Regions from separate parts of the Pseudomonas sp. AC355 genome, predicted to be linked through region 2. Evidence: predicted binding sites of a transcription regulator. Region 2 holds the regulator's gene; each other region holds the start of a gene.
What was found. Region 2 encodes FliA, which starts transcription of late flagellar genes. Its sites were predicted from a motif close to CTAAAGTTTNNNNNNNNNNNGCCGNTAA; they were not measured.
Positions count from the first base shown of each region.

Region 1 (10,793 bases), 420 kb from region 2:
CTGGCTGCCGGACGCTCACGCCCAGGCGCCGACCGCCGGCTCCGTGGATCTGGCCGGTATCCTGCTGAAAACTGCGGCCTACGGCCTGCTGCGCTTCGCACTCCCGCTGTTCCCCAATGCGTCGGTGGAGTTCGCGCCCATCGCCATGGGCCTGGGTGTGTTCGCGATCATCTACGGCGCGTTGCTGTCTTTCGCGCAGACCGACATCAAGCGCCTGGTGGCCTACTCCAGCGTGTCGCATATGGGTTTCGTGTTGATCGCCATCTATTCCGGCAGCCAGATCGCCCTGCAGGGCGCCGTGGTGCAGATGATGGCGCATGGTCTTTCGGCTGCTGCGCTGTTCATCCTCTGTGGCCAGCTCTACGAGCGCCTGCACACCCGTGACATGTGCGAGATGGGCGGCATTTGGGCACGTATGTCCTGGCTGCCGGCATTGAGCCTGTTCTTCGCCGCCGCCGCACTGGGTCTGCCGGGCACCGGCAACTTCGTTGGCGAGTTCCTGATCCTGATCGGCAGCTTCCCGACCGCTCCGTGGATTACCGTGATCGCGGCGACCGGCCTGGTACTGGGCTCGGTGTACTCGCTGATCATGATCCATCGTGCGCATTTTGGTCCGGTGAAGAACGACAGCCCACTGCCAGGTCTGCAATTTCGTGAACTGAGCATGGTGCTGTGCCTGGCCGTGCTGCTGATTCTGCTCGGCGTTTACCCGCAGCCGGTGCTCGACACTTCCGCCGCCAGCATGCAAGGCGTGCAGCAGTGGTTCAGCGGCGCCCTCAATCAACTCGCTTCGGGCCAGTAGACGTTATGGAACATCACGCTGTGGAATTCACCACCCAACACCTGATCGCCCTGCTCCCGCTCCTGGTCACCTGCGCCACCGTGGTCGTGGTGATGCTGGCCATCGCCTGGAAACGCAGTCATGCAATGACCTTCGTGCTCTCGGTGATCGGCCTCAACGCGGCGCTGCTGTCACTGCTGCCAGCCATCGGCGTCACCCCGCTGCAGGTCACGCCGCTGATGCAGATCGACACCTTCGCCTGCTACTACATGGCCCTGGTGCTGATCGCGACACTGGCTTGCGTGACCCTGACCCACGCCTACCTGGGCGAAGCGACGGTCGACGATGGCAAGACCAAGGGCTACCCGCGCAACCGCGAGGAAATGTATCTCCTGCTGCTGCTCTCCGCTGCCGGCGGCCTGGTGCTGGTCAGCACCGAGCACCTGGCGGGCCTGTTCATCGGCTTGGAACTGCTCTCGGTACCGACCTACGGGATGATCGCCTACGCCTACTTCAACAAGCGCTCCCTGGAAGCTGGTATCAAGTACATGGTGCTGTCGGCAGCCGGCAGTGCCTTCCTGCTGTTCGGCATGGCGTTGCTGTATGCCGACGCCGGCAGCCTGAGCTTCGCAGAAATCGGTGCCAGCCTGGCCGGTGCCAGCGGAAGCCAACTGGTACAGATCGGCATCGGCATGATGCTCATCGGCCTGGCGTTCAAACTGTCCATGGTGCCGTTCCATCTGTGGACGCCAGACGTCTACGAAGGTGCTCCAGCTCCTGTGGCTGCGTTCCTGGCCACGGCCAGCAAGGTTGCGGTGTTCGCGGTGCTGCTGCGCCTCTATCAGCTCTCCCCGGCCACCGCCGGTGGTTGGCTGAACGATCTGCTGACGGTCATCGCCATCGCCTCGATCCTGTTCGGCAACCTGCTGGCTCTGGTACAGAACAACCTCAAGCGTCTGCTCGGTTATTCGTCCATCGCCCACTTCGGTTATCTGCTGGTGGCGCTGATTGCCAGCAAGGGCCTGGCCGTGGAAGCCATTGGCGTGTACATGGCCACCTACGTGCTCACCAGCCTTGGCGCGTTCGGTGTGATCACTCTAATGTCCACGCCTTACAACGGCCGTGATGCTGACGCGCTGTACGAGTACCGCGGTCTGTTCTGGCGCCGTCCATACCTGACGGCGGTACTCACGGTGATGATGCTGTCGCTGGCTGGTATTCCGCTCACCGCAGGTTTCATCGGCAAATTCTACGTGATTGCCGCAGGCGTCCAGGCGCAGCTCTGGTGGCTGATCGGTGCGATGATTCTGGGCAGTGCCATCGCGGTGTTCTACTACCTGCGGGTGATGGTCACGCTATTCCTGGCCGAGCCCAATCTGCATCGCCATGATGCCCAGTTCAACTGGGGCCAGCGTGCCGGTGGGATCATGCTGATCCTGGTAACCATTCTGGCCTTCATCCTCGGCGTTTACCCGCAACCACTGCTGGAGCTGGTGCAACAGGCCGGTCTCGGCGCCGCGCTCTGACCGCAACGCAACGAAAAATGGCTGCCACTGGGCAGCCATTTTTCATCCAGCATCGAAAGCGGGCCGGGCAGCCGCAGACAAGCCATCACGTAGCCTGCCGCTGAGCGAAGCGATGCGCAGGATGGGTTTGAAGACGAGTACGCTCACTCGCGGGGCTACCGCTCCCGGGTTTCGCTTCGTTCTACCCAGGCTACCCATGATCCGATGGCTCTGCGTGACAACAAAAAACGGCTGCCCAAAGGGCAGCCGTTTTGGTTTGTGTCAGCTCTTATTCAGGCAATCTGACCGTCTTCTTGCCGGCGCTGAACAGGTTCCAGCTAGCCACGAACAATGCGGCGATCAGCGGGCCGAGAACAAAGCCGTTGAGGCCGAACAGCGCCATGCCGCCCAGGGTAGAGATCAAAATCAGGTAATCGGGCAAGCGAGTGTCCTTGCCGACCAGGATCGGTCGCAGGATGTTATCCACCAGGCCGATTACCAGCACGCCGAACAGGGTCAGTACCACGGCCTGCCAGATGCTGCCGCTGAGGAACAGGTAAATGGCAACAGGAGCCCAGACGATGCCGGCGCCTGCAGCAGGCAGTAGCGACAGGAAGGCCATCAATACACCCCACAGCAGTGGGCTGGGAATGCCCAGCACCCAAAAGATCAAACCGCCCAGTGCACCCTGTACCGCTGCTACCACGATATTGCCTTTGACCGTCGCGCGAACCACCCGAGTGAATTTGATCTGCAAGCGGCGCTTGGTGTTGTCGCCCAGCGGAACTGCCATACGGATATCACGCACCAGCTCCTGGCCATCACGCAGCAGGAAAAACAGCAGATACAGCATGATGAAGAAGCTGATCACGAATTGAATGGTGCCCTGGCCAATGGAGAACACCTTGGTAGCCAGGTACTGGCTGCCGGCTGCGGCGCCGCTGGATATCTGCTCACGCAGGCCGTCCAGGTTGCCCATGCCGATGCGGTCGATCTGCTGCTGCAGAAACGCAGGAAGCATTTCCTTGGTGCTGGTAACGTAGGCACCGACATCCAGCTCGCCCGACTCGATACGCTGATAGATGCTGGTGCCCTCCGCCACCATCGCCGAGGTGATGAAGATCACCGGCAAAATCGCCACTAACAGGCAAATAACCAACGTCAGCAAAGCCGACAGGTTGCCGCGCCCGCCAATGCGCCGGGCCATACGCCGTTGCAAGGGGGCGAACACCACCGCCAGCGCCACCGCCCAGAACACCGCGCCGTAGAACGGCAGCAGGATCCAGATGAAGGCGATCGTCACGAGGACGAGCAGCAGGATGAAGGTTTTCTTTTCGAGGGAGGTAGTGGGCATGGTCGGATCACAGAAGGGGTATGCCCGTTAGTCTGCTGTGGTCCGGACAAAGTGCGAGAAACTTCTCCAGAAGGGCATCCCTGCCCGCAAGGCTCAGATTCTGAACTGACGTACCAGTTGCTCCAGGCCCTGCCCCAGCTGCGCCAGGCTGCGTGCCGTCTGCGCGCCCTGGCGGGTTTCGTCGGCGACACTGTCCACCGCGCCGGCGATCTGATGCACGCTGCGGTTGATCTCTTCGGCGACTGCGGTCTGCTCCTCGGCGGCGCTGGCGATCTGCGCGTTCATGGCATTGATGGTACCGATCAGCCCGGCGATGGCATCAAGCGAGGCACCCGCTTTGTTGGCCTGTTCACTGGTGATGTCGCCGGCATCGCTGGACTGGCGCATGGCATTAACCGCATCCCGGGTGCCGCTCTGCAGGCGGTCGATCATGCCCTGAATCTCCTGGGTACTTTGCTGGGTGCGGCTGGCCAGCGCTCGCACCTCATCGGCAACCACGGCGAAACCACGGCCAGCCTCGCCGGCACGTGCTGCCTCGATGGCCGCGTTGAGGGCCAGCAGGTTGGTCTGCTCGGCGATCGAGCGGATCACGTCGAGCACGCTGACGATGGAGTGAACGTCCTTTTGCAGGTTATCGAGTGACGTGCCGCTACCGCGAATGTCGCCAACCAAGGAATGAATGCGGGCAATGCTGCCGTCGACCACCTGTTTGGCCGCCTGACCTTCGCGATCAGTCTGCTGGGCAGCTTCCGCAGCCCCTTGGGCACTCTTCGCCACTTCGTGAGCCGCAGCGGACATCTCGTTGATCGCCGTGGCTACCTGATCCGTCTCATGACGCTGGCGCTCCATGGCCTGCTCGGAGCGCTGCGCCTGGGCGGCAACCTGACCGACCAATTCGGTCAGTTGTCCGGTCATGTCGGCGATCTGCCGTACCAGGCCGTGCACCTTGTCGACGAAACGGTTGAACGAACCGGCCAACTCACCCAGCTCATCACGGCTGGTTACCGGCAGGCGACGAGTCAAATCCCCGTCCCCGGCCGCGATATCGTCGAGATTGGCCTTGATCTGCTGCAGCGGACGCAGGAAGGTGTTGGCGAGAATCGCGCCGACCACCCCGAAGACCACCAGCAGCACCACAGCGATCACCAGGATACTGGTGATGATGGTGCTCACTCGCTGATCAATACCCTCACGCACAGCAGCGATCTGCGCCTCAACGCCGTCCAGATTGATCGCCGTGCCGAGCGCCATATCCCATTTCGGCAAGTAATAGCTGTAGGCGAGTTTGGGCACCTGGATCGATTCGTTGCTAGGCAGCGGTGAGGAATAATTGACGTAGTAACTGTTGTCCTTGGCGACACGCACCAACTCACGGTTGACGTAGACACCATTGACGTCCCGCCGGTCAGTGAGGCTCTTGCCGACATCCACTGGGCTGTCGCTGCGAAACAACCTGACGACGTTGGAGTCGTGACCGAAGAAATAGCCGTCCTTGCCGTATTTGATCTTCGACAGGATAGCGATAGCTTGCGCGCGGCTGGCCAGGTCGCCGTTGGGAGCAGCTTCATAGAGGCTCTGTACGGCACCGAGGGCAATCGAACTGTAGTTCTGCAGTTCGTTGCGCTTTTCATCCAGCAGGCGCTCGCGGGTCTCGGCGACTTCCTCCTCAGCCAGGCCATATAGCACTTTGGCGGCAGCGCCACTGAGCACCAGGGCGAACAGCAGAACGGGAACCAGTGCCAACAGCACGACTTTGGACTTCAAGGTCAGGCGCATTGTTATTTTCCTTGTGGCCAGGCGAAGCCAACGGGAAAGGCTTCTACTCACGTCATCGGCAGGCGCCGGCAAACCTTAAGTTCGCGAGCAGCCACGCGGAAACTGCGCCTGTCGTGCTACAGCACCATCGCAGCCACCCAGCCAAACACCATCAATGGCAGGTTGTAGTGCAGGAAGGTGGGCACCACGGTGTCCCAAATATGGTTGTGCTGGCCGTCCACGTTCAAGCCGGAGGTAGGCCCCAGGGTCGAGTCAGAAGCAGGCGACCCGGCATCGCCCAGAGCCCCCGCAGTCCCGACTATGGCGACGGTGGCCAGTGGGCTGAAGCCCAGCGCCATGCACAGCGGCACGAAGATCGCTGCGATGATGGGCACCGTGGAGAATGAAGAACCGATACCCATGGTCACCAACAGGCCGACCAGCAGCATCACCAGCACACCCAGCCCCTTGCTGTCGCCAATCCACTGGGCACTGGCATCGACCAGCCCCTTGACTTCGCCGGTCTCGCGCATGACCTCGGCGAAGCCCGAAGCAGCGATCATGATGAAACCAATCATCGCCATCATCTTCATGCCTTCAGTGAACAGGTCATCGGTTTCCTTCCACCGCACGATTCCCGAGGCGGAGAACACCACAAAACCGAGCAGTGCACCGATGATCATGGAGTCGAGCCACAACTGAGCGGCGAAGGCGACAACCACCGCAACGCCAGCCACCAGCAGGCTGCGTGCGCTGTAGGCAACGCCTACACGCTCTGTGCGTTCGACCATCGCCAGGTCGTAATGGCGCTTGCCGCGATAGCTGTACAGTGCCAGCAGCAGGCCTGTGAACATCCCCAAGGCGGGAATCAGCATGGCATGGCTGACGTTCACGCCACTGACATCCGCGCCGCTGCGAGCTACGTTGGCCATCAGAATCTCGTTGAGAAAAATACTGCCAAAGCCTACTGGCAGAAACATATAAGGCGTAACCAGTCCGAAGGTGATCACGCAGGCGATCAGCCGCCGATCAATCTGCAACCGAGTGATGACGTAAAGCAGCGGCGGTACCAGCAAGGGGATGAAGGCGATGTGGATCGGCAGGATATTCTGCGAGGAGATCGCTACCACCAGCAGTAGCCCCACCAGCATCCACTTCAGCGAACCGCCACCGCCACCGCGTGCATCCTGACGGCCGACCAGCACCAGCGCCTTGTCGGCCAGGGCATGGGCCAGCCCGGATTTGGCAATGGCCACGGCGAAGGCACCGAGCAAGGCATAGGAAAGCGCCACGGTGGCACCACCACCCAAGCCCTTGTTGAACGCCGCCAGCGAGCCTTCGATGCCCAGGCCGCCGATCATCCCGCCAGCCAGCGCACCAACGATCAGCGCCACCACCACATGCACCCGACAAAGGCTGAGAATCAGCATGATGCCGACGGCGGCGATAACTGCGTTCATGAATGGCTCCTGGAATCGCCGCGCAAGCCACGGCCCATTGGGGTGGCCGCCAGGGGCGGCAGGCCACAAAAAGCGTCGCACTCTGCCGGAAGCTGACCTAGGTGTCAAAAATCGGCGCAGGCGTTACGGTCAGATTCACACGGCCTACTCAAGAACGGTTCTAAGCAAATAGCACAAACGTCCTTTGCGCTTGCGATAGCGGGCGTTAGCCTCACGCCTTTTACCCATGGAGGATCCACATGCTCGATATCGTTCTGGTCTCAGGTTCAAGCCGCCCTGATAGCCAATCCGCAAAAGTCGCCCATTTTCTACGTCAGCGTCTGATTGCCCTGGGCAAGACCAGCGCTGAGCTGAGCCAGGTCATCGATCTGGGCACCGGCCCCCTGCCCCTGTGGCCTGCCGAAGACAAAGGCACGTGGCCGGATTACAGCCAGCGCCTGAAAAGTGCCGATGCGGTGGTGGTGATCGCCCCCGAGTGGAACGGCATGGCCGGGCCGGCGATCAAGAATTTCTTCATCTATGCCAGCAAGGCCGAGCTGGCCCACAAGCCGGGTCTGCTGGTGGGTGTATCGTCGGGTATTGGCGGCGGTAGCCCGATCGCCGAGCTGCGCAGCTCGAGCTACAAGAACTGCCGCGTGAACTACCTACCGGAGCACCTGATCATCCGCCAGGTGACCAAGGTGCTCAATGACGAGCAGCCGGCCAGCGAAGACGACAGCCGCATTCGCGCGCGTATCGACTACACCCTGGACATCCTTGCTCAGTACGGTGAAGCGCTGAAGCCGGTTCGCGCCAATATCGACCTGAGCGATCCGGCGTTCACCAACGGCATGTAAGCAACAGCGAGGCATTCATCGACTGTATGGATGCCTCCGGCAAGACGGGGATCAAAACGTTAGCAGCGATCCGCGGCCCTGTAGCCTGGGTAGAGTGAAGCGAAATCCGGGGAAACTCTCGTTACGGCGCTCAGTAGCAGGCTACAGATCAACGGCCGCGCAGCGGCAGCTCGATCCTGACGCAGAGGCCGTCCAGATCACTGTCATGCAGCGATATCGTGCCGCCCCAGGCGTCGACGATATCGCGCACGATGCCCAAGCCCAAACCATGCCCAGCGGTCTGCTCATCCAGGCGAATGCCCCGGCTCAGCACATCCTCGCGGCGCTCGCTTTCGATCCCTGGGCCATCGTCATCGACACTCAGCACATAAGCATCGCCCGTCTGTACGATCTGCAGGCGCACCTGGCTGTCCGCCCACTTGCAGGCGTTATCCAGCAGGTTGCCGAGCAGCTCCAGTAAATCCTCGCGGTCGCGTGGCAGGCGCAAATCCGGCGGCGACGTCTGCCAACTCAACTCCAGGCCGCTGTCGTGGATCATGCCCAGGGTGGCGAACAGTCCCGGCAACTCTTCCTTGCAATCGAAATGCGCACCGGGCAAGGCTTCGCCGGCCAACCGGGCACGGCCCAATTCGCGGGCGATACGCTGTTCGATCTGCTGCAGGTGTTCGATCAGGTTGTCGCGCAGCTCTGGATGAGCACGCAGTTCGTCCCGCGAGGCCAGATTGACCAATACCGCCAGCGGCGTTTTCAGGGCATGGCCGAGGTTGCCGAGGGCGTTGCGCGAGCGTTTCAGGGTGTCTTCGGTGTGGGCGAGCAGATGGTTGATCTGCTCGACCAGGGGCTCGAGTTCCTCGGGTACCCGCTCATCCAGTTCCGAACGCTGGCCTTGCTGCAGCTGGGCGATCTGCACCCGGGTCTGCTCCAGTGGGCGCAGAGCTCGGCTGACGGCGATGCGTTGCAATAACAGAATCAGCGCCAGGCTACCCAGGCCCAGGCCAAGGCCGATGCGCTGTACGCGCCGAAAACTTTCCAGAACAGGCGTGTAATCGCGTGCCACGGAGATGGTCAGTTGTTGACCAAAGCGTCGGTACTCGCCGCGGTAGGCGACCAGCAATTGTCCCTGTGGCCCGTCCTGTAGCTCGGGCTGCAGGCCATCGATATCCGAGGGCTGCAGTTCGCTGTCCCACAATGAGCGTGAACGCCAGCTCTTGTCGGCAAAGTCGATACGGAAATAAAGCCCGGAGTATGGTCGCTGAAAGGCTGCACTGAGCCGCGATTCATCCAGCTGGATACCGGAAGGGCCGCGTACCAGGGCAATCAGTAACGATTGAGCCTCCTCCTCGAGCCCCGACTGCATGTAGCGGCGCAGGCTGTTGTCGAATAGCCACAGGCAGGTCTGTGCCAGTAGCAGGCCTATGATCAACAGTACGCTGATCAGGCCGAGACTCAGACGTCGCTGAATCGACCTCAAGCTGCGCTACCGCAGAACCGGTAGCCCTGGCCACGACGGGTTTCGATCACTTCGCGGCCGAGCTTGCGGCGCAGGTGATTGACGTGAACCTCGATGACGTTGGAGTCACGCTCGGTTTCACCATCGTAGAGGTGTTCGGCCAGGTGGCTTTTGGAGAGAATCTGCCCGGCGTGCATCATGAAGTAGCGCAGCAGACGAAACTCTGCAGCGGTCAGCTCGATCTCCTGCTCGCCACGGCTGACGCATTGCCGGCCTTCATCCAGATGCAAGCCGGCAGCTTGCAGTTGCGGCTGATTGGCCAAACCGCGGGCACGACGTAGCAGCGCCTGGATGCGCAACTGCAGCTCTTCAGGGTGAAACGGTTTGGTCAGGTAATCGTCGGCACCGACCTTCAGCCCTTCGATACGCTCCGCCCACGAGCCGCGGGCGGTGAGCACCAGCACCGGGGTAGCGAGGCCACCCTTACGCCATTCCTGCAACACCTCGAGCCCCGGTTTGCCGGGCAAACCGAGGTCGAGAATGATCAGGTCATAGGGCTCGCTGGCGCCTTGGTACACGGCATCGCGGCCATCGGCCAGCCAGTCCACCGCGTAACCCTGGCGGGTCAGCGAGGCGATCAACTCATCAGCAAGAGGAACGTGGTCTTCCACCAGCAACAGGCGCATGTCAGTCGTCTACCTCATCCTTCAGAATCCGCCCGTCGTGGGCGTCCAGTTCCAACTCGCGAACCACGCCCTCGCGGGTCAGCAGTTCCACTTCGTAAACGAAGACATCGTCCTCCTCCTCCAGCTCGGCCTCGAGCAGAGTCGCGCCGGGATAACGCTGCAGCGCCTCACGCATCAACTGGTCGAGAGGCAGGATCACGCCACTCAAGCGCAGATCCCGCGCCTCGTCCTGATCGAGGTCACGCGCGCTGGCGGCGCAGGTCAGCGTCACCAGCAGCATGATGGAAATGAAGCGTAAAACCGGGTTGCCTTTCATCAATCATCCTGATGGTTCTTGAGGATGGTGCCATTGGTCGCATCGAGTTCGACATCCCATTTGCGGTTCTGGGCGTCACGTACTTCTACCTGATAGAGGTAGCGACCATATTCTTCCTCGAGTTCGGTGTCCTCCAGTTTACCGCCCGGATGTGCGGCACGGGCAGCCTCATTGAGTTTTTCGAAGGACTGGATGGTACCGGCGTCACGCAACTTCAGCGCCTCGTCCGGGCCCAGGTCACGGGCCTGGGCGATACCGGCGGTGGCGGTCAGGGCGGCAGCGGCAGCGGCGAACAATGCAGTCAATTTCTTCACGGTTAACTCCTTGGTGATCTGTTTCGACGGTGTTCAGATTAAGGGAGGCGACTTAACTCAAACTGAATTGCTCCACAGACCTGCATACCTCCGGCCTCTATACTGGCCGCTCGCAACTGGAGCCCCGCATGAGCGCCATTCAGATCAAGTACCCCGCCCTTACCCTCAAGGCTGGCCGCCGTGCCCTGGCACGCATTCGCGAACGTAATCTGCAGCCGGCGGATGTCGGTACCCTGCCCGGTGCGGCTGGTGGCCCCAAGGCACTCGGCATCCAGGGGCTGGATATCGCCTTGTTCGGCGACTGGCTGGCGCGCGCACCGCGGGAACGCTCACTGA
Region 1 is NZ_OZ409843.1:1,162,712-1,173,504, forward strand. It holds gene nuoM (NADH-quinone oxidoreductase subunit M) at 1-802, shown strand, start outside; gene nuoN (NADH-quinone oxidoreductase subunit NuoN) at 808-2,307, shown strand; gene ACZ0AI_RS05535 (AI-2E family transporter) at 2,576-3,640, opposite strand; gene ACZ0AI_RS05540 (methyl-accepting chemotaxis protein) at 3,734-5,416, opposite strand; gene ACZ0AI_RS05545 (Na+/H+ antiporter family protein) at 5,533-6,855, opposite strand; gene ACZ0AI_RS05550 (NADPH-dependent FMN reductase) at 7,095-7,691, shown strand; gene ACZ0AI_RS05555 (sensor histidine kinase) at 7,840-9,162, opposite strand; gene ACZ0AI_RS05560 (response regulator transcription factor) at 9,159-9,827, opposite strand; gene ACZ0AI_RS05565 (PepSY domain-containing protein) at 9,829-10,107, opposite strand; gene ACZ0AI_RS05570 (PepSY domain-containing protein) at 10,143-10,457, opposite strand; gene ACZ0AI_RS05575 (patatin-like phospholipase family protein) at 10,586-10,793, shown strand, end outside.
Region 1: the regulator FliA is predicted to act here: its motif matches at 5,469-5,496, upstream of ACZ0AI_RS05540 (methyl-accepting chemotaxis protein).

Region 2 (10,793 bases):
ACGTCCGTTGGTGGCCGTGCCGACCACGGTGATGTTGGGATCGGACGAGAGGATCTCCGAGACCCTGCGGCGGAAGAAGCCGGAGTCGTCGACCACCAGTACCTTGACAACCATAAACACTCCTAAGCAGCACGGCAGAGGCCGTGCTGCGGACAATCAGATACGCCGTGCGTAGCGCTTGAGCATGCTTGGCACGTCGAGAATCAGGGCGATGCGCCCGTCACCGGTGATGGTCGCACCCGACATGCCAGGCGTGCCTTGCAGCATCTTGCCCAACGGCTTGATCACCACCTCTTCCTGGCCGACCAGTTGATCGACGACGAAGCCGATACGCTGATTGCCGACGGTGAGAATCACCACATGGCCTTCGCCTTGCTCTTCGTGGGCAGCCTTACTGACCAGCCAGCGCTTGAGATAGAACAGCGGCAATGCCTTGTCGCGCACGATCACCACTTCCTGGCCGTCGACCACGTTGGTGCGCGACAGGTCGAGGTGGAAGATCTCGTTGACGTTGACCAGCGGGAAGGCAAACGCCTGGTTGCCGAGCATCACCATCAGCGTCGGCATGATTGCCAGGGTCAGGGGCACCTTGATGACGATCTTCGAGCCCTGGCCTTTCTGCGAGAACACGTTGACCGTGCCGTTGAGCTGGGAAATCTTGGTCTTCACCACGTCCATGCCGACGCCACGGCCGGACACGTCGGAAATCTCGGTCTTGGTCGAGAAGCCGGGTGCGAAGATCAGGTTGTAGCATTCCAGATCGGTCAGGCGGTCGGCCGCGTCCTTGTCCAGCAAACCCTTTTCTACGGCTTTGCTGCGCAACACGTCGGCGTCCATGCCCTTGCCATCATCGGTGATCATCAGCAGGATGTGATCGCCTTCCTGCTCGGCAGACAGCACCACGCGACCGGTACGCGACTTTCCGGCAGCCTCGCGCTCTTCCGGGCTTTCCACGCCGTGGTCAACCGCGTTGCGCACCAGGTGAACCAATGGATCGGCGAGGGCTTCGACGAGGTTCTTGTCGAGATCCGTCTCTTCACCAACCAGTTCCAGGTTGATCTCTTTTTTCAGTTGCCGAGCCAGGTCACGAACCAAGCGCGGGAAACGCCCGAAGACCTTCTTGATCGGCTGCATGCGGGTCTTCATGACCGAGGTCTGCAGATCGGCGGTCACAACATCGAGGTTAGACACAGCCTTGGACATGGCCTCGTCGCCGCTGTTGAGCCCCAGGCGCACCAGGCGGTTACGCACCAGCACCAGCTCGCCGACCATGTTCATGATTTCGTCCAGACGCGCGGTATCGACCCGCACGGTGGTTTCCGCTTCATTCGCTGGAGCAGGAGCTGGAGCAGCGGCCGGCGCTACGGCAGCGGCTTTAGCAGGCTCGACCTTGGTCGCCGGTGCTGGTACAGCCTTGGCTGCTACCGGCACAGCGGGTTTGGCTACAGGTTTCGGCGCCGCAGCTGGGGCAACAGCAGCGATCGCCGCTGGTTCGACAAACTTACCTTTGCCGTGCAGCTGATCGAGCAGCGACTCGAACTCGTCATCGGTGATTTCATCGCTCTGCGCCGCAGAGCTGGCGGACGCAGCAGGAGCCGTCGGTGCCGGCGCCTCTACCGCAGCAGCGACGAATTGGCCTTTGCCATGTAACTGATCGAGCAGAGCCTCGAATTCGTCATCGGTGATGTCGTCGCCATTGGCGCTGCTCGAGACACTGGCCGGTACAGGCGCGGCCGTTTCGGCAGCGGCTGTCGCCGAAGCCGCGAACTGACCTTTGCCATGCAACTGATCGAGCAGCGACTCGAATTCATCGTCGCTGATTTCGTCGTCCGAAGCGCTCGCTTGCGGTTGTGGTTCGTCGTCCAGAGCATCGAGGAGCTGTGCGAACTCACTGTCGGTGATGTCCGCCTCTGCTTGGGCGGCCTGGGCTACTGATTCAACAGGCATAGCTGCAGCAACCGCAACAGACCCTGCGGCAGGAGCAGGCTCAGCGAGTCGTGCCAGCGCTGCCAGCAGCTCGGGAGAAGCCGGCGTCGGCGTAACACGCTCGCGTACTTCGGTGAACATGCCATTGACGGCATCCAGCGCTTCGAGCACTACGTCCATCAACTCGGAGTCGACGCGACGCTCACCCTTACGCAGGATGTCGAACACGTTCTCGGCAATATGGCAGCATTCCACCAACTCATTGAGCTGCAGGAAGCCTGCCCCGCCTTTTACCGTGTGAAATCCCCGAAAAATCGCGTTGAGCAGATTCATATCGTCCGGGCGGCTTTCCAGCTCCACCAACTGCTCGGACAACAGCTCGAGAATCTCGCCGGCCTCTACCAGGAAATCCTGGAGGATTTCTTCATCGGCGCCGAAGCTCATATGACGTGCTCCTAAAATCCCAGGCTGGACAGCAAATCGTCGACGTCGTCCTGGTTCGATGCGACGTCATCACGCTTATCGGCATGAATCTGTGGACCTTCACCATGGGACGTATTTTTTTGTTTGTTCTGCTCTACACGTAATTCATTGTGATCGTGATCGATGCCGGCGAAACGGTCGACCTGGCTGGCCATCAGCATCAGTTTCAGCAGATTGCTCTCTACCTCGGTCACCAACTGGGTGACGCGTTTGATCACCTGCCCGGTCAGATCCTGATAGTCCTGCGCCAGCAAAATGTCGTTGAGGTGCCCGGACAGTTTGCTGTTGTCACGCTGGCTGCGCGCCAAAAACAGCTCGATGCGTTTGGCCAACTCACGGAAAGCCTCAGCGCCCATTTCACGGCGCATGAAACGCCCCCAATCTTCGCTCAGAGCATCGGCTTCGCTGCTCAAATCATTGACCAGTGGTGCACTCTGCTCGACCAGATCCATGGTGCGATTGGCCGCACGCTCGGTCATGGTCACGACGTAGTTGAGCCGCTCCGTCGCGTCAGATATCTGTGAGACTTCATTGGCGTGGGGCACCCGAGGGTCAAGCTGAAAATTGACGATGGCGTTGTGCAGCTCACGCGTGAGCTTGCCGACTTCGTGGTAAAGACCACGGTCGCGTGCCTTGTTCAGTTCATTGATCAGCTGTACCGCTTCGCCAAAGTTGCCTTGTTCGAGGCTGCTTACCAGTTGGCGGGCATTGCTTTTCAGAGTCGACTCGAGGTCGGCCTCTTGAGAATCTTCGTGTTCCATAACAACCTCGCGGCAGACATCAGCCGTTGACCCGCTCGAAGATTTTTTCGATCTTTTCCTTGAGCACCTGGGCGGTGAATGGCTTGACCACGTAGCCGTTCACACCAGCCTGAGCGGCCTCGATGATCTGATCACGCTTGGCTTCTGCCGTTACCATCAACACTGGCATTTGCTTCAAGCGTTCATCCGCACGCACCGCGCGCAGCAGATCGATTCCGCTCATGCCCGGCATGTTCCAGTCGGTCACTAGGAAGTCAAAACTGCCGCTTTGCAGCATCGGCAAGGCCGTGACGCCATCGTCGGCTTCCGCCGTATTGGTAAAGCCCAAATCACGCAAAAGATTCTTGATGATCCGGCGCATCGTCGAGAAATCATCGACGATGAGGATTTTCATGTTCTTGTCCAAGTCGACCTCCGTACAGTCCTAAAACGCCATCAGCATTCTGAAGCGCTTATAAATCGTGAAACCGGCCTGGCGGAACGCCGCAAAACTATTGCGCCCGGCTTTGCTGCGTTCACTGTGTTTTTCCAGCGCCCTGCTAATTCCTTATGCGCGCCATTCCACTAACCGTGCGCGTAAACGCGCGGCACACTGACTGTGTAATTGGCTGACCCGCGACTCACTAACCCCCAGTACCTCGCCGATTTCCTTGAGATTCAACTCCTCGTCGTAATACAGCGATAACACCAACCGCTCACGCTCCGGCAGATTGCTGATAGCGTCGGCCAGCGCTGCCTGGAAACGATTGTCTTCCAGTTCATGCGAAGGCCCTTGCAGCAAGGAGCTTGTGTCTTCCTGCAGCCCACCGCTTTCGCCTTCTTGCAACAGATCGTCGAAACTGAACAGGCGGCTACCCAACGTGTCGCCAAGAATGCCGTAGTAATCTTCGAGACTCAATTGGAGTTCGGCAGCAACCTCCTGATCTTTAGCGTCTCTTCCCGTTCTCGCTTCAATTTTTCGGATTGCGTCGCTGACCATCCGGCTGTTGCGGTGCACCGAACGCGGCGCCCAATCACCCTTGCGCACCTCATCAAGCATCGAACCCCGGATACGGATACCCGCGAACGTCTCGAAACTGGCGCCCTTACCGGCGTCGTATTTACGCGATGCCTCAAGCAGGCCAATCATGCCGGCCTGAATAAGGTCGTCCACCTGCACATTGGCAGGCAGACGCGCCAACAGGTGGTAGGCGATGCGTTTGACCAATGGCGCGTAACGCTCAATCAACTGATGCTGTGAATCTCGTGCTGTTGCCTTGCTGTACATACGGAGTCCAGAGGCTGTCGTCATACAGCCGTGTCTGCAGTCGGTTGTTGCACCAGGCGTTCAACGAAAAATTCCAGGTGGCCTCGCGGGTTGGCCGGCAATGGCCACGCATCAACCTTCTGGGCAATCGCCTTGAACGCCAGCGCGCACTTCGAACGAGGGAACGCCTCATATACCGCACGCTGTTTCTGTACGGCCTTGCGTACCGATTCGTCATAAGGCACTGCGCCCACGTACTGCAGCGCAACATCCAGAAAACGGTCGGTCACCTTGGTCAGCTTAGCAAACAGATTACGGCCCTCTTGCGGGCTATGCGCCATATTGGCAAGCACCCGAAAACGGTTCATGCCGTGGTCACGATTGAGGAGCTTGATCAGCGCGTAAGCGTCGGTGATCGAGGTCGGCTCGTCACATACCACCACCAGCACTTCCTGCGCAGCACGTACGAAGCTCACCACCGAGTCGCCGATGCCCGCGGCGGTGTCCACGATCAGTACATCGAGGTTGTCGCTGATATCACTGAAAGCCTGGATCAGACCGGCATGCTGCATGGGCGTAAGCTGCACCATGCTCTGAGTACCGGAGGCCGCCGGCACGACACGAATGCCACCCGGACCCTGCAGGACAACATCGCGAAGCTCGCACTGGCCGTCGATGACGTCAGCCAGGGTGCGCTTGGCCGTCAGGCCGAGCAATACATCGACGTTGGCCAGCCCCAGGTCAGCATCCATGAGCATGACGCGCCGACCGAGATCCGCCAGCGCCAACGACAAATTCACCGACACATTGGTCTTGCCAACGCCGCCCTTGCCGCCGGTCACCGCGATCACCTGTACGGGATGCATACCCATGTTATCTATACACCTTGTCTAACTTCGCTTTAGAGCCACATGGCCATTGTGCGCTGCTGGAACGACCACAGCCAGCGCTTCGCCACACCTGCATGATCATCCTGCGCGTCGTGCCGGGTCTTGGTACAACCCGGCAAACATATCGGCCATCGTATCCTCACTCGGTTCATCCGGAGCCTGCAGGCCTACAGCACGGCTGACCAACTGATGGCTGCGCGGCACATGTACATCGTCCGGAATTCGCGGGCCGTCTGCCAGATAGGCTACCGGTAGACGGTGGCTAATAGCCAGACCCAATACCTCTCCCATGCTGGTTGCCTCATCCAGTTTACTCAGAATGCAGCCGGCCAGCCCACAGCGCTTGTAACTGTGATACGCCGCCTTGAGAACTTGCGCCTGGCTGGTTGCAGCCAGCACCAGATAATTGCGGGCGTTGATGCCTCGGCTTGCCAGGGTCTCCAGTTGCATACGCAGCGCTGGGTCGTTGGCTGGCAGGCCAGCAGTATCGATGAGAACCACTCGCTTGCGCACCAACGGCGCCAGCGCCTGAGTCAATGACTGACCTGGATCAACGTGGGTCACGGAAACGCCAAGGATACGGCCCAGCGTTTTGAGCTGCTCCTGAGCACCGATGCGGTAGCTGTCCATACTCACCAGCGCGATATTCGCAGCGCCGTACTTGAGTACGTAGCGTGCCGCGAGCTTGGCCAGGGTGGTGGTCTTGCCCATGCCAGCCGGGCCGACCAGGGCGATCACACCGCCCTCCTCCATCGGCTCTTGCTTAGGCGTCTGAATTGAGTGTGCCAGGTGCGCCAGCACCATACGCCAGGCCTGGCGTTGATCGCTCAGCGAGGCAACGCGCTCAAGCAGTGTGCGTGCCAGGTCAGCCGGCAAACCCATGCGCTGCAGGCGGCGCCACAGGGCGGCCTGCTGTGGGCGGCGGCTCTGCATCTGCCCCCAGGCCATGGAACCCATCTGCATTTCGATCAGCTCACGCAAGCCATGCAATTCGGAGCGCATGGATTCCAGGGCAGACTGGTCGACCGAAGCCGAGGCCGGCTTCTTCTGCTGACGCTCGAGTACGGCGTCCAGGCTGTCGGCTGGTGCCACGCTCGGCGCTTCGGCGAACAGCTGACGATCCTTACCGGCATCGAGCTGCGCACGGGTGCTCAGCTCGGCCTGAGCGGAGGCGATGCGCGACTGCGTCTTGCGCAGCTCGGCCTCCAGGGCCGGATTCGGTTGCCGCGCCGGAGCGGGTTGAACCTGATAATCGAGTGCGGCCGTCAACTCCACGCCACCTGCCACGCGGCGGTTACCGATGATGGTCGCATCAGCGCCCAGCTCATCACGAACCAGCTTCATGGCTTGGCGCATATCGGCGGCAAAAAAGCGTTTGACCTGCATGGCCCGTACCCTCGATTAGTTCTGCCCCACCGTCGCAACGATGGTGACCTGCTTGTTGTCCGGAATTTCCTGGTACGCCAGAACATGCATGCTCGGGACGGCCAACCGGGCGAAACGCGAGAGCATTCCCCGAACCGGCCCGGCCGCCAGCAGAATCACCGGCTTGCCAAGCATCTCCTGACGCTGCGCTGCTTCCACCAGGGAACGTTGCAGCTTCTCGGCCATGCCAGGCTCCAGGAGGATGCCATCCTCGGAGCCTTGACCGGCCTTCTGAAGACTATTTAGCAATATCTGTTCCAACCTTGGTTCAAGGGTGATCACAGGCAGCTCCGGCTCTAGTCCCACGATGTTTTGCACGATTGCGCGAGCCAGCGAGACGCGTACTGCGGCAACCATGGCGGCGGGATCTTGACTCCGTGGCGCGACGTTAGCGATGGCTTCGGCGATGGTACGGATGTCGCGCACCGGCACCTGCTCCTGCAGCAGTGCTTGCAGCACCTTGAGCAGGGTCGACAGCGAGATCAGGCCAGGAACCAGCTCTTCTGCCAGTTTTGGCGAGCTTTTCGCCAACAATTGCATCAATTGCTGGACTTCTTCGTGGCCTAGCAGCTCGTGGGCATGCTTGTGCAGAATCTGATTGAGGTGGGTGGCGACTACGGTACTGGCGTCCACCACGGTGTAACCAAGGGACTGCGCCTGATCGCGCTGGCCTGGATCGATCCACACAGCTTCCAGACCGAACGCCGGATCTTTGGCGGCCACGCCGTTGAGGGTGCCAAACACCTGGCCCGGGTTGATCGCCAGCTCGCGATCCGGATACACCTCGGCCTCGGCGACGCTGACCCCCATCAAGGTCAGGCGATAAGCGTTAGGCTGCAGATCCAGGTTGTCGCGAATGTGCACGGACGGCATCAGGAAGCCCATCTCCTGAGAGAGCTTCTTGCGTACGCCCTTGATCCGCGCCAGCAGCTGCCCGCCCTGGTTGCGGTCGACCAGCGGAATCAGCCGGTAACCGACTTCCAGGCCGACCATGTCGACCGGCATCACGTCATCCCAGCCCAGTTCCTTGACTTCCTGAGCGCGCTGAGCGGGAAGTAGCTCCTGCTGACGCTGTACTTCCTGGACTTCGACTTCCTTGGTCTTGCGCTGCTTGTTGGCGATCCAGTAGGCAGCGCCAGCGGCGACCAGACCCAAGCTGATGAAGGACATGTGCGGCATGCCGGGCACCAGGCCCATGGCGATCATGATCGCCGCCGACACAGCCAGCGCGCGTGGCGAAGCGAACATCTGACGATTGACCTGGGCGCCCATGTCTTCGGAGCTGGAAACCCGGGTCACCATGATCGCTGCGGCGGTCGACAGCAGCAGCGACGGGATCTGCGCCACCAGGCCGTCACCGATGGTCAGCAGGGTGTAGATGCGGCCAGCATCGCCGAAGCTCAGGCCGTGCTGCAGCATGCCGATGGCAATGCCACCGATCAGGTTGATGAATAGAATCAGCAAGCCGGCGACGGCGTCACCGCGTACGAACTTGCTGGCACCGTCCATGGAGCCGTAGAAATCGGCCTCCTGAGCGACCTCGGTACGGCGCTTCTTGGCTTCGACTTGGTCGATGAGGCCGGCATTGAGGTCGGCGTCGATAGCCATTTGCTTACCGGGCATGGCGTCCAGGGTGAAACGTGCGCTCACTTCGGAGATACGCCCGGCACCCTTGGTGACCACCACGAAGTTGATGATCATGAGGATCGCGAACACTACGATACCGACCACGTAGTTGCCGCCGATCACCACTTCGCCGAAGGCCTGAATCACCTTACCAGCGGCGTCGTGACCATCCTGCCCGTTCAGTAGCACCACCCGTGTGGAGGCAACGTTGAGCGCCAGGCGAAGCAGGGTCGCGGCCAAAAGGATGGTCGGGAACACCGCGAAATCCAACGGCCGCAGGGCGTAGATCGCCACCAGCAGCACGACGATCGACAGCGCGATGCTGAAGGTGAACAACACGTCGAGCAGGAATGGCGGGATCGGCAACATGACCATGGCAAGCATGATCAGCAGCATCAACGGAATACCAAGATTGCCGTCGCGCAACCCGGACAGGTTGCTGCGAACGTTGCCAATCATTTGTGCGCGATCTACTGCCACGTGGTTACCCCGGATTATTCAATCTTTTGACGCCTAAACGCCCTTGCTGCCGGTGTTTGCAAGAACCTTTCCAACTCTTCGAAAAGTGCGAAATACCTAGACTGCAGAGCCAATCAGGACTGCCATAACCACCCCGGAGCGAAACGAAAACACGAACCCCGTCGGCAAACCCGAGTCCACACCCTGTGGGCGACGGTTTTGCCCGCGGATTTTCCATCCTCGAGGAGTCATGTATGAAACGCTGGATGATGGCCGCATTGGCCAGTTGCTGCGCTGCAAGCCTGCAAGCCGCCGACCTGACGGTCGACCTCAACGCCGTAGACGCCAAGGGTGTCGGCACTTCGGTTGGCAAGGTGGTGATCAGCCAAAGTCCTTATGGCGTGGTTTTCACGCCGGAGCTGCACGATCTGGAACCCGGCGTGCACGGCTTTCACGTACACGGTAAACCCAGCTGCGATCCGGCCCCTAAAGACGGTCAACCCTCAGCAGCCGAGGCGGCTGGTGGCCACTGGGATCCACAGAACACCGGTAAACACGACCTCCCGTGGGGTGACGGCCATCTGGGTGATCTCCCTGCCCTGCTGGTCACCGCAGACGGCAAGGCCAACCAGCCAGTGCTGGCACCTCGAATCAAGAGCGTGGACGAGCTGAAGAATCTGGCCCTGATGGTTCATGCCGGTGGCGACAACCATGCTGACCACCCGAAACCGCTGGGCGGTGGTGGTGCTCGCGTGGCCTGTGGCGTGATCAAGTAATACCGCAGACGCACATCGCAGAACGCAGTTCTCGATGTGCGTGCTTACTCGTCGCGACGTAGATCTGGTGGGATGGGCAGATCCTTGAGCGGTACCGGGCGCTTGCCCTTGCCAGCCTGGTACTGACGGATCTGATAGACGTACGCCAGCACCTGGGCGACGGCCAGATAGAGCCCTGCGGGGATTTCCTGGTCGAGCTCGGTGGTATGATAAATCGAGCGCGCCAGCGCAGGTGATTCCAGCAGCATGACCTTGTGCTCCTGGGCGATCTCGCGGATCTTCAATGCGGTGAAATCACTGCCCTTGGCGAGCAGCATGGGCGCCTGCCCCTTCTCGGGGTCGTATTTCAGGGCCACCGCGAAGTGGGTTGGGTTGGTGATCACCACATCGGCTTGCGGCACGGCCTGCATCATGCGGCGTTGTGTCATTTCGTGCTGCAACTGACGAATCCGTTGCTTGACCTCGGGCTTGCCCTCGCTGTCCTTGTACTCGTCCCGAACCTCCTGCTTGGTCATCATCAGCTTCTGCTTGTTGTCCCACAGCTGAAACGGAACATCGACGGCCGCGATCAGGATCAATCCAAAGGACATCCACAGCGCACTCCACCCCACCACTTCCGCCGAATGCATGATGGCCGACTCAATCGGCTCATTGGCGATCGCCAGCAGATCGTCCCGATCCATCGACAGCACCACCAGCGCGACCAGCAGGATCAGGATGAACTTGGCCAGCGCCTTGAGCAGCTCGATCAGCGCCTTCATCGAGAACATGCGCTTGAGCCCGGCCAGCGGGTTCATGCGGCTGAACTTGGGTGCCATGGCCTTGGCCGAGAATAACCAGCCGCCCAGACAGATAGGGCCAATGATAGAGGCGATCAGCAGAACGATGAACAGCGGCATGAGCGCCTCAAGGGCCACCTTCCCGGAAGCGGCCAGCAATAACGCCATATTTCGCTCGTCGAAAAGCGCCTCACGTGTCAGCTCGAAATTGCCGCGCATGATTTCCAAGAGCGCATTGCCAATGGCGCCTCCCGTGGCCAACAAACCACCGGTACCTGCCAGCATGATGGCAAAGGTGTTCAGCTCGCGTGAGCGCGCTATCTGACCTTTCTCACGAGATTCCCGACGGCGTTTATCCGTGGGTTCCTCGCTTTTATCGGCACCACTCTCCGACTCGGCCATCAGCTCGCCCTCGCCAGTTC
Region 2 is NZ_OZ409843.1:746,636-757,428, reverse strand. It holds gene ACZ0AI_RS03645 (protein-glutamate methylesterase/protein-glutamine glutaminase) at 1-114, opposite strand, end outside; gene ACZ0AI_RS03640 (chemotaxis protein CheA) at 157-2,370, opposite strand; gene ACZ0AI_RS03635 (protein phosphatase CheZ) at 2,382-3,170, opposite strand; gene ACZ0AI_RS03630 (chemotaxis response regulator CheY) at 3,190-3,564, opposite strand; gene fliA (RNA polymerase sigma factor FliA) at 3,718-4,461, opposite strand; gene fleN (flagellar synthesis regulator FleN) at 4,458-5,297, opposite strand; gene flhF (flagellar biosynthesis protein FlhF) at 5,385-6,692, opposite strand; gene flhA (flagellar biosynthesis protein FlhA) at 6,708-8,816, opposite strand; gene sodC (superoxide dismutase [Cu-Zn] SodC) at 9,071-9,592, shown strand; gene flhB (flagellar biosynthesis protein FlhB) at 9,637-10,773, opposite strand; gene fliR (flagellar biosynthetic protein FliR) at 10,773-10,793, opposite strand, start outside.

Region 3 (10,793 bases), 490 kb from region 2:
CAGCATCGGGTTCTTCCGGATGGGCCGAGTGTACGCCAAGGGTAGGACGCTGATACTCGAGCTAGAACTGCACGACGCAATCATGGCCAACTGCAGTGTCGAGCTGACATTGCTCTCTATGGAGGGCAACGGCGGCTTCGCTTTCGTTTCGATCGGGCGCAAGCACCAGCATATCCACGTGTTCTCGTTGGATCTACATAAGCTCGACACGAGAGGGGAGCGCTATGGTCTGGTGCTGGACTACTGTCACGCCGGTCGCAGGGGGCATTACCGCATTGGCCGCGCGCTTGTCGCCGAGCCAGCTTGGCGCGCGCTGCCGCTCGTCGTGCAGGGTGGCTGGCAGGTGGGATTCGATGAAATGTTGGGTGGTATCGGCGTAAGAAGGGCCGTCGAATGAGTGCACGTGTAGCCTCTTCGCACGGCAGCGAAGTCCAGCCGTCTGGGCACCTATACTGTGGTCAGTGTGTCTTTCCTGGCGAGCGTGCTTCGTCTCTTTTAGGTCAATGCCCATGAAAAAAATCATCCCGGTCACTCGTCCGTTACTACCGCCGCTGGATGAGTTCGTTCCCTACCTGGAGAAAATCTGGGCGAGCGGTATCCTGACCAATGGTGGCAGCATGCACACGGAACTGGAGCGTGCGTTGTGCGAATACCTGGGTGTCGAACATATCGCGTTGTTCGCCAACGGCACTCTGGCGTTGGTAACAGCCTTGCAGGCATTACGCATCACAGGAGAGGTGATCACCACGCCCTATTCGTTCGTCGCCACCGCGCACTCCTTGCTGTGGAATGGCATCAAGCCGGTGTTCGTTGACATTGACCCGGATACCCTCAACCTAGATCCATGTAAGATTGAGGCTGCGATCACTCCGCAGACCACAGCGATCATGCCGGTGCATTGCTATGGCAATCCCTGCGATGTGGCGGAGATCGACCGTATCGCTGACACCTATAACCTACGGGTGATCTACGATGCCGCACATGCCTTCGCGGTGCGCGATCTCGGCGGCAGCATCCTTCGCCATGGGGATCTCAGCGTGCTGAGCTTCCACGCCACCAAGGTTTTCAACACCTTCGAGGGAGGCGCGATCATCTGCCCGGACGAAAGAACCCGGCAGCGCATCAATCATTTGAAGAACTTCGGCTTCGTCAATGACACCACGGTGGTCGCGCCTGGTATCAACGGCAAAATGAGCGAGATTAATGCGGCCTTTGGCCTGTTGCAGCTCAAATACATCGATCAGGCACTGGCGCGGCGTCGCGACCTAGATGGCCTGTATCGGCGTCTGCTTGAAGGCTTACCGGGGTTGAGTTGTATACGGCCAAGTGGTCAGGCAGCGGACAACTATGCGTACTTCCCAATATTAGTGGAGGAAAGTTTCCGCCTTTCGCGTGATGACCTGTTTCAGGCGCTGCGCGACCAGGGCATCTTTGTGCGCCGCTATTTCTACCCGCTGATCAGTGACTTTCCGATGTACCGCGGGCTGCCCTCGGCTGAGCCGGCAAACTTGCCGGTGGCGTCGGCAATTGCCAGGAAGGTGCTCTGTCTGCCGATATACCCCGATCTGGCAGAAACGGACGTCACCGTCATTTGCGAGCTTCTTGCGCAGATCGGACGAGGCTAACCTTTGTGACGCTGTCAGCCTGTTGAATCATGCATTGGAGCCATTTTCTTGGTGAAGTCTTTACTGAATGCTCAGATCAGTCGGCCTCTTTTGGGCAAGGTACTGCTGGCGAGCTGGCGATTCCTCGACTGGCTTGTCCCCAAGCGCAGCGATCATTGGGCGTTTTTCACCCACCCGCTCAAGCGCACCCAGTTCGTGGAAAATTCCAGGGCGGTATTCGAGCAGGTCAAGGATGATGCCTCCATCCATAAGCTGATCTTCACCCGCGGTGCTGGTGTGACGTTGTCTCTGCAAGGCGGCTGCAATGTTCGCGTTGTCAACTTGCAAAGCCTTGATGGTCTTTGCACGCTGGCGCGCTGCGGCGTACTCCTACTGACCAACTCCATTGCTATGGACTTAGTCCTGCGTTGGGCAGACGGCTCACGTAACTTCCCTCGTCCTAGCCTGAGTCGGCGCATTGTCATCAACCTGTGGCACGGAATTCCTTTGAAGCGTCTGTTCGCTCTAGCCAACGCCGAGCAGCGACAGCATGGGGATCGCGATGCCTTCCGCCGTAAGGAGCGGACTTTCTACAGCGGCTTGGTGAGTTCCTCGGATATCGACAGCTATGCGATGGCGGCGATTTTCCATCCGATTGATTATCAGAATGTCTGGATAACCGGCTTACCTCGCAACGACTTTCTACGCACCGCCGAGTGCAACCTGCCGGACTTCCTGCGAGATGAGGTGGAAACGATACGGTGCCTGAAAAAAGGCCAACGCCTGATCACCTACGCCCCGACTTATCGGGAGACCGATATCCAAGGCTCCGAGTGCTACCAGTTTGAAGAGAGTGAGATTGCGCGCTTGAAAGAACTGCTTCGCAGGCATAACGCGGTGCTGGGCTTTCGCATGCACTATTTTCGCAACAGCGACCGCCTGTTCAATATGGAGCGCTATGTCGATGGTGAGTCGATCATTGATTTGGGCCATACCACGATCAGCGAGATCGCACCTGTGTTGCGTGAATCTGACATGATCATCACGGACTATTCGTCGGTATACATCGACGCGATGTACATCGATAAGCCGGTATTTAGCTTCGCCTATGACCTTGAGCACTATCAGGCGCGGCAAAACGGCCTGTTATATGACATGGAATTGGCATTTCCCGGCCCTGTTCGTAAAGATTTTCAAGGGCTATTGAACGCTCTGGAGCAAGAGCTGAGTTGTCCGCGGCAGGCGGCAAGCGCTCATTATCGGATCACCAAGAAACTATTTTTCACCTTTCATGACGACCGTAATTCCGCGCGAGTGGTTGAGCGCTTGAAGGCATTAACGGCAAAGGGGCAGTAAGTGGCAGAGAACATGAGCAACGCCGGGTGTCCGCTGGTCAGCGTCGTCATGCCTGCTTATAAGGGCCTTTACCTGGCAGAGGCGCTCGAGAGCCTGCAGCTGCAAACGTATCGACCGATTGAGTTGATCATTTGCGACGATGCCCGCACGGATGAGGTGCAGGAAGTTGTCGATGCATTCCGGTCATCTGCTGACTTTCCCATCCAGTATCAACGCAATGAGAGGCGGTTGTGGGAAACCCGAAGCACCGCGCGTGCAGTCGCGCTGGCCAGCGGTGAGTACGTCAAGATTTTGCACGACGACGACATGCTGCACTCTGACTGTATCGCCTCATTGGTCGCTGTTATGCAGGCCGATCCGGGAGTTGCTATCGCCAGCTCGCGCCGGCGCCGTGTGGATGAGGAAGGTAATCCGTTGCCCGACACGCTGGCGACGGTGTATCCCTTTCGAGACGATGTCGTCATCAACGGGGAAGACCTAATCTCCTTTCTCGCCGACCACACAATCAACTTTATTGGCGAACCTAGCACCGTGCTCTGTCGCCGCAGCGATCTGCTCGATTTCGGTGATGAGCTTTCGGTACTTAATGGCGTGCGGGTGACCTGGGTCGCCGACCTCGCACTATATGTAAAGCTGTTCAAGCGCGGTCATTTGGCCATGCTCGCTCGCCCACTGACAGACTTTCGCGTATCACGTGATCAGTTCAGTCAGCTGGGTCGTGACAAGCCTGGCGTCGGTGACAAGGGGCACGAGGATTTTCGGCAGGGTATTCGCGACCTCGGTTGGTACCGCAGTGGCAGCAAGACGCGAATGGTTCAGGTGGCGCCTATCACTCGGCTGAAAACGCGTGTGTTCAAACCCCTGGACATACTCGCAGCGATTTACAAAGCGGCCGGGCAGAGTGGTACGTCACTGAGTGCCTGGCTCGCTGCGCGCAAGCCCTCGGCAGAACAGATGCCATTGATCGAGCAGCGCCTGCAATCCCATGGCGGCGGCCCGCGTTTTGGCGTGTTCTTGCTGGATCGTAGCGGTGATACGCAGGCGCTGGAACGCAGCGTCGTCAGCCTCGAAGAGACCAATATCTACCGCAATATCGACGTCCAGATCGTCTCGATGGCGGGCCTGTCCTCCTTGCCTGGCCGCTCGATTACGATTATTCCAACCGACTCAGTCGCTGCGGTCGAAACGCTCAATCGCGTCATACAAGAGTGGCCCGTGCACTGGTGCCTGTTGGTTAACAGCGGTGTTACTTTCACCAGCAGTGGTTTGCTAATGACGGCCCTGGAGTTGATTGGAAATGAAGCCTGCATCGCTCTCTATGGTGATGAGTTGGTGCGGGGCAGTGATGGCGAGCTGGGTGTTGCCCTGCGGCCTGATTTCAACCTTGATCTGTTGCTGAGTTTTCCTGCCAGTACGGCGCGTCATTGGCTGTTTCGTCGGGATGAGTTGCTGGCTTTGGGCGGCTTCAATACGCAGTTCGACGAGGCGTTTGAGCTGGAATACATCCTACGGCTGATTGAGCAGCGCGGCCTAAGTGGTTTGGGCCATGTCAGCGAGCCGTTACTGGCCGCAGATGCGTTCGCTCTACGGGACAGCCCGCAGGAGCGAGAAGTGATCGAGCGCCACCTTCGTACTCGGGGGTATCAGCAGCCCAGCGTCGCCTCACGGCAGGCGGGGCGTTATCAGCTGGATTATGCCCATGGTCAGCAGCCATTGGTGAGTATTCTGATCCCCTTTACTGATCAGTTGGGGCGCCTGCAGCGCTGCGTGGAAACGCTGCTAGAGAACACCACGTATCCACACTACGAGCTGCTCTTGCTGGATTTGGGGAGCGAGCAGCAGGGCACACTCGACTGGTTGCAGGCCATCGAGCAGATTGGCAAGGAGCGCATCCGTGTGCTGCATTTTGCAGCGGGAACATCTCGACCATTGGCCGGTAATGCGGCGATGGATTACCTACAGGGCGAGATATTGCTATGGCTGGATGTCGGTGCCGGCATAGTAGCCGGTGACTGGCTTGTACAACTGCTGAACCATGCTCTGCGTCCAGAGGTGGGTGCGGTGGGAGCCAAGTTGCTGTCTGCAGACGGTCTTATCCATCATGCTGGTCTCTTGCTGGGATTGCGTGGCCCGGCGGGCAAGGCCTTCGAAGGACTCGAACTTGACGATGCAGGGTATATGCAGCGGTTGCAGGTAGAACAGAACTACTCTGCACTCAGCGGCGAGTGCCTGATGATCCGCCGGGAGTTGTTTGTCGAGCTGGGTGGATTTGATCTGGAGCCCTTGTTAGAGCGTTGGGTCGATGTCGATCTTTGTCTGAAGGCTCGACAGGCCGGTTACCTCAACGTGTGGACTCCGCGTGCGCAGCTGCTGATGGACGGCCAAGCCTCGCTTCCCGCCAGCAACGCGCAGGAAGATGCGATGTACGCTCGTTGGCTGCCCATTCTGGCTCGCGATCCTTCCTACAATGCTGGCCTTTCTCTGCAAGCCGAGCAAGGGTTCAAGCTGGCCGATCCTCAATTGGCCTGGCGGCCGTTGCAGGCCTGGCGGCCTGTTCCGACTATTCTTGCGCACCCGGCTGATCTCTACGGGTGCGGCAACTACCGGGTTATCCAGCCGTTCTCGGCGATGAAGCAGGCGGGCTTAGTCGACGGTGCCTTGTCGGTGGGCTTGTTGCATGTGGCGGACCTGGAACGCTACGAGCCCGATGTGGTGCTATTGCAGCGTCAGATTGGCGAGACTCGACTGGAGGCGATGCGCCGGGTGCAGGTTTTTTCCAACGCCTTCAAAGTCTATGAGCTTGACGATTACCTGCCCAACCTGCCGCTGAAGAATGCCCACCGCCAGCATATGCCGAAGGACATTCTTAAGTCATTGCGTCGCGGTCTGGCCTATGTCGATCGGTTTGTTGTCTCCACTGAGCCTCTGGCAGAGGCGTTCGCGGATTTACATACGGATATTCGAGTGATCGAAAACCGTCTGCCCGTGCAATGGTGGGGTGGTTTGCAAAGCAAGCGCCGGGTTTCTGCGCGACCGCGTGTAGGCTGGGCTGGGGGCTCGAGCCATACCGGCGACCTAGAAATGATCGCTGACGTAGTCAGTGAGCTGGCAGATGAGGTCGATTGGGTATTTTTCGGCATGTGCCCTGACAAACTGCGGCCCTATATGAAGGAGTTGCATGCAGGGGTCGAAATTAGTCGTTACCCGCAGGCCTTGGCGAGCCTGAATCTTGACCTGGCCTTGGCGCCTGTAGAGCAAAACCTGTTCAACGAGTGCAAAAGTAACCTGCGCCTGCTGGAGTACGGGGCTTGCGGTTTCCCAGTGATCTGCAGTGATGTGCGCTGTTATCAAGACGCTTTGCCTGTCACTCGGGTCAAGAACCGTTTCCGCGATTGGGTGGATGCCATACGCATGCACCTAGCCGACCTAGATGCCTGTGCGCAGGCAGGTGATGAGTTGCGCAGGGTGGTGCAGCGGGACTGGATGCTGTGTGGTGAAAACCTGACAGCCTGGCTCGGCGCCTGGACACCCGATTGATGTTCCGAATTTGTTGGGAAAATCAGGGTTGCCAAGTGGGCGACATTAAGATGCACATCCCAGCCCTTAGATAGCCACAGCGCTATGCTCATGATCAGACAGCAGTGTGAGATTGGGCCACCCTTCTTGTGATCAGGCGATTAACTGGAATATAAAATGAGCGATACTCAAGCAAGCGAAGCCAAACAAGTGAAAATGCCAGTTGAACTCAGTCAGGAAGAACAAGAGATCGTCACCTACATCATGAAAAATGGGTTGACGCTGGTGTCTTATCAGCGCCTGTGGGCGACATTGATGGCATGCAAGCACGCAATCGAGCGCAATCTTGAAGGTGACTTCGTTGAGTGTGGTGTCTGGCGTGGTGGTAATGCAATTCTCGCGGCGGCTATGTTTAAACTGCATAATTTTCCACGTAAGGTTTACATGTTCGATACCTTCAAAGGTATGACCGAGCCGACTGATGCAGACAAGTATTTTTCCAATGGCGAAAAAGTCTTAGACGTCTTTAGCAGTAAACAGCGTGATACGCACAACGAGATGTATTATTCCTCCATAGATGAAGTTAAAGATAACTTCATTAAGGCGGGGCTGCTCGGCGATAATATTATTTTTGTTGAGGGCGATGTGCTGAAAACCCTGGATGAGAAACACAATGTCCCTGAAAAAATATGTGTTCTCCGCCTTGATACAGACTGGTATGAATCCACCAAAAAGGAACTTGAAGTTCTCTATCCTCGGATCGTCATTGGTGGCTCAGTGATCATCGACGATTACGGCCATTTCACCGGATCCAAACAGGCGACTGACGAGTACTTTTCTGCTACGAAAAAGCGTCCGCTGCTCTGCTATACCGATTACACTGGCCGAATTGGCGTGAAATTCGACTGATGCCTTTTAGGCAGTTGTACTGACTGGGGGGGGCGAATTAGAAAAGTTCTTTTAAATCATCAAGTTGATTTTTATGGCCTGAATGGATCGCGACCTTTGATCCTCATTAAGGCGCATGGCAGTACGCTTTTCGCACCCGTTCGCACCGCCGCTTATCTAGCACAGCGACCGCCCACTACGTCCCTTTGATCGTGTACTGGCCTATGGGGCACGTTACTCCAGCACAAATATGCCCATCCGTGGGTGCGGCTCAGTTTTTCTGTGCGGTGTCCGTACAGCCTTATCTGAGTGGTGTTTGCGACAGCTATCTGCATCCCTCATCATTTTTCAGGTGGATTGTCGAGTCTGAGCCTACGACTTTCTACCTCTAGCATGAAGCGGTATTCAATATACTCCGGGTTCTCTGACCACCACGAGCCCGCTGTCGCCCGTTTAATCGAAAAGCCCGCCCGATGGAAAAGCATCAACCAGTTTTCCAGCGGGAGGCAGTTGAAGTGGGAGTAGAACCATACCCACTTTGTACTGTGCTGCGGCACTATTACCAATAGCACCCCATCGTCCTTGAGTGTCCTGTTGTACTGCCAGAGCTGGAACAGCGGGTTTAATGAATGCTCAAGCGTATGGCGTGTGGTGATGAAGTCTAGACTCTTCGGTAGGAAGTGCTCCGCAAATTCACTCATGTCGGCAGTGATATGCTTTCCTATTGCTAGGTCAGAAGGTGGGAAATAGTCGTAATAGGTAATGTCACGGCCCATTTCCTGAGCTTTTTTCACCAAATAGCTTGTCCCGCCAACGTCGACGCCGGTGCCCGCGGGCAGTCGCTCAAGTATCCAATCGCACGACATCTCTTTGGATTTTGTCCATGTATAGCCGAAATCCTTAAATTGATCTTTCAGCTCGGCCATGAATTCTGAGTAGATTGCCATGTTATCCCTAAAGAATTGAGCGCAGAGTTTCGGTCGCCGCCGGGCTGTTGGCGATGACGGATCGGGCAGATCATAGGTGCATCATTAAGCTGTCGCCAAGTGTAATCGCGGTTTCGGCGCAAGGACTCCGACTTTGCCAGCGGTCTCGCTCACGGCTCGAATGGCTGAGGCTCAAGAAATTTTCGCGTGGGTCGATAAGTTTAACGACGTCTTGGGACAGCGTGATTTTTGGCGGTCTGAGTGTCACTGGGAAAAAAATTTTGGCCTGGCCCTAAAGCTCCGATCCCTCAGGCCGATAAGCAATACGAACGCGAACTCAATGGCTGCCTGAGAAATGCAGGGCCCGATTCGCAAGCTCAGGCAAACAAGCTAGGTCACTACGGAGGACATCCATCATGGCTTTGACAGTCAATACCAACATTGCGTCCCTCAACACTCAGCGCAATCTGAATACTTCGTCCAACGCGCTCAACACCTCTTTGCAGCGCCTGTCGACTGGCTCGAAAATCAACAGCGCCAAAGACGATGCTGCCGGCCTGCAGATATCCAACCGTCTGAGCAGTCAGATCAATGGTCTGAACGTTGCGGTGAAGAACTCCAACGACGGCATCTCCATGGCGCAAACCGCTGAAGGCGCCCTGCAGCAGTCGACCAGTATTCTGCAGCGTATGCGTGACCTGTCGCTGCAATCGGCCAACGGCTCGAACAGCACCGAAGAGCGCAAGGCACTGAACTCTGAAGTTAATGAACTGAAGAAAGAGCTGAACCGTATCTCCAACACCACCACCTTTGGTGGCAAGAAGTTGCTGGATGGCTCTTTCGAGACCACCACCTTCCAGGTAGGTAGTGCGGCGAACGAAACCATCAGCGTCAAGATCGACGAGATGAGCACCGAGTCGCTGAAAGGTACTTTCAGCTCTGGTTCGATCACTGCCGCCTCTGTGGCAGGCAGCACTGCGGCAGCCTCCGGTGCGATGGCCATCAAGGTGACCATGGTTGGTGGCGAAGAGAGAACCTTCAGCACTACCTTTGCAAGTGGCGCGACAGCTGCTCAGCAGGTACAAGCACTGGCGACAGTTATCAACGACGCCAACATCGGTGTGGGTGCTTTCGTAAATGACTCTGGTGATATCGAACTGGTTTCTGCTGCCGGGTCAGGTTCAGTCGACGGCAATATCCAGGCCTTCTCTTTCGCTTCGGGCGCTACAGTTTCCGCAGCCAAGAGTGCTACTGGAACTGATATCAGCATCGCTGAGGTCACCACCGGTAACCTGGTAGACGACATCGATATCACCGATGTTCAAGGTTCGCAGAAGGCGGTCATCGTAATCGACCAGGCGATCCAAGCGATCGACTCGCAGCGAGCTGAACTCGGTGCTGTGCAGAACCGCTTCGAGAACACCATCGGTAACCTGCAGAACATCGCAGAGAACGTTTCGGCTGCACGTGGTCGGATTCAGGATACGGACTTCGCGGCAGAAACTGCGAACCTGACCAAGAATCAGATCCTGCAACAGGCCGGTACTGCGATCCTGTCTCAGGCCAACCAGCTGCCGCAGGCGGTGCTCAGCCTCCTGCAGTAAGCCAAATCGGCTAGGCTGCTTTAAACTCCGGGGGGAAGTGCATAGCGCTTCTCCCCGTTTTGCCTTGCGAGGTAAAAGAAATGGACATCGCAATAAATAGTTTGTCTCCAGTCTTGGCCAAGCCAGCTGGATTATCTGCGCCAGCGGTTAGCGCGACTTCGGCTGGAAAAGCCGATGAGCAGTCGTCGAGTGCTGCGGCCGTTGAAGATACTGGTCGGATGTACGAGCAGGTGGACGAGGCCGTCACGTCGATCCAGAGTTTCGTGCAAAACATTCGTCGTGATTTGAATTTCAGCGTCGATGACTCTAGCGGTCGGGTTGTGGTCAAAGTGACCGACGGTGCTTCTGGCGAGGTTATTCGCCAGTTGCCATCTGAGGAGGCCCTTCGACTGGCCGAGAACCTTGAAGAGGTTCGTAGCTTATTGTTCAAGGCCGAAGCCTGAAATGGCTCGCTTCTTGAATGCCCGAATGGGGTGAATGGACGAGCGCCAATATGGTGACGAGGGGGAATTATGGCTGTTAGCGGTATTACGACTGGCATCAACTCGGGGCTACCCATCGGCGAGCTAGTAACCGCCATGGTAAATGCCGAAAAAGCGCCTAAGGAAGCACAGCTCGCCCGCCTCTCGAGCTCGACCACCACCAAGCTGTCCGGACTGGGTCAGCTCAACAGCGCGCTGGGCGAATTCCAGACCGCGCTCAAAGATCTCAATAGCGCGACCCTGTTCGAGAAACGTACTGCTACCTCGTCCAATACCAGCGCCCTGACGGCTACCGCCGGCAAGACGGCTTCGCCTGGTTCCTATGAGATTGAGGTCAAAAGCTTGGCCACGGCCAGCAAGGTCGCAACCCAGGCTTTGGGCGCCACGTTCAAGAGTGGCGATGACGAGCAGACTCTG
Region 3 is NZ_OZ409843.1:253,016-263,808, forward strand. It holds gene ACZ0AI_RS01305 (glycosyltransferase) at 1-397, shown strand, start outside; gene ACZ0AI_RS01310 (DegT/DnrJ/EryC1/StrS family aminotransferase) at 510-1,625, shown strand; gene ACZ0AI_RS01315 (CDP-glycerol glycerophosphotransferase family protein) at 1,677-2,960, shown strand; gene ACZ0AI_RS01320 (glycosyltransferase) at 2,973-6,497, shown strand; gene ACZ0AI_RS01325 (TylF/MycF/NovP-related O-methyltransferase) at 6,654-7,385, shown strand; gene ACZ0AI_RS01330 (methyltransferase domain-containing protein) at 7,706-8,311, opposite strand; gene ACZ0AI_RS01335 (flagellin) at 8,707-9,894, shown strand; gene ACZ0AI_RS01340 (flagellar protein FlaG) at 9,975-10,337, shown strand; gene fliD (flagellar filament capping protein FliD) at 10,407-10,793, shown strand, end outside.
Region 3: the regulator FliA is predicted to act here: its motif matches at 8,583-8,610, upstream of ACZ0AI_RS01335 (flagellin).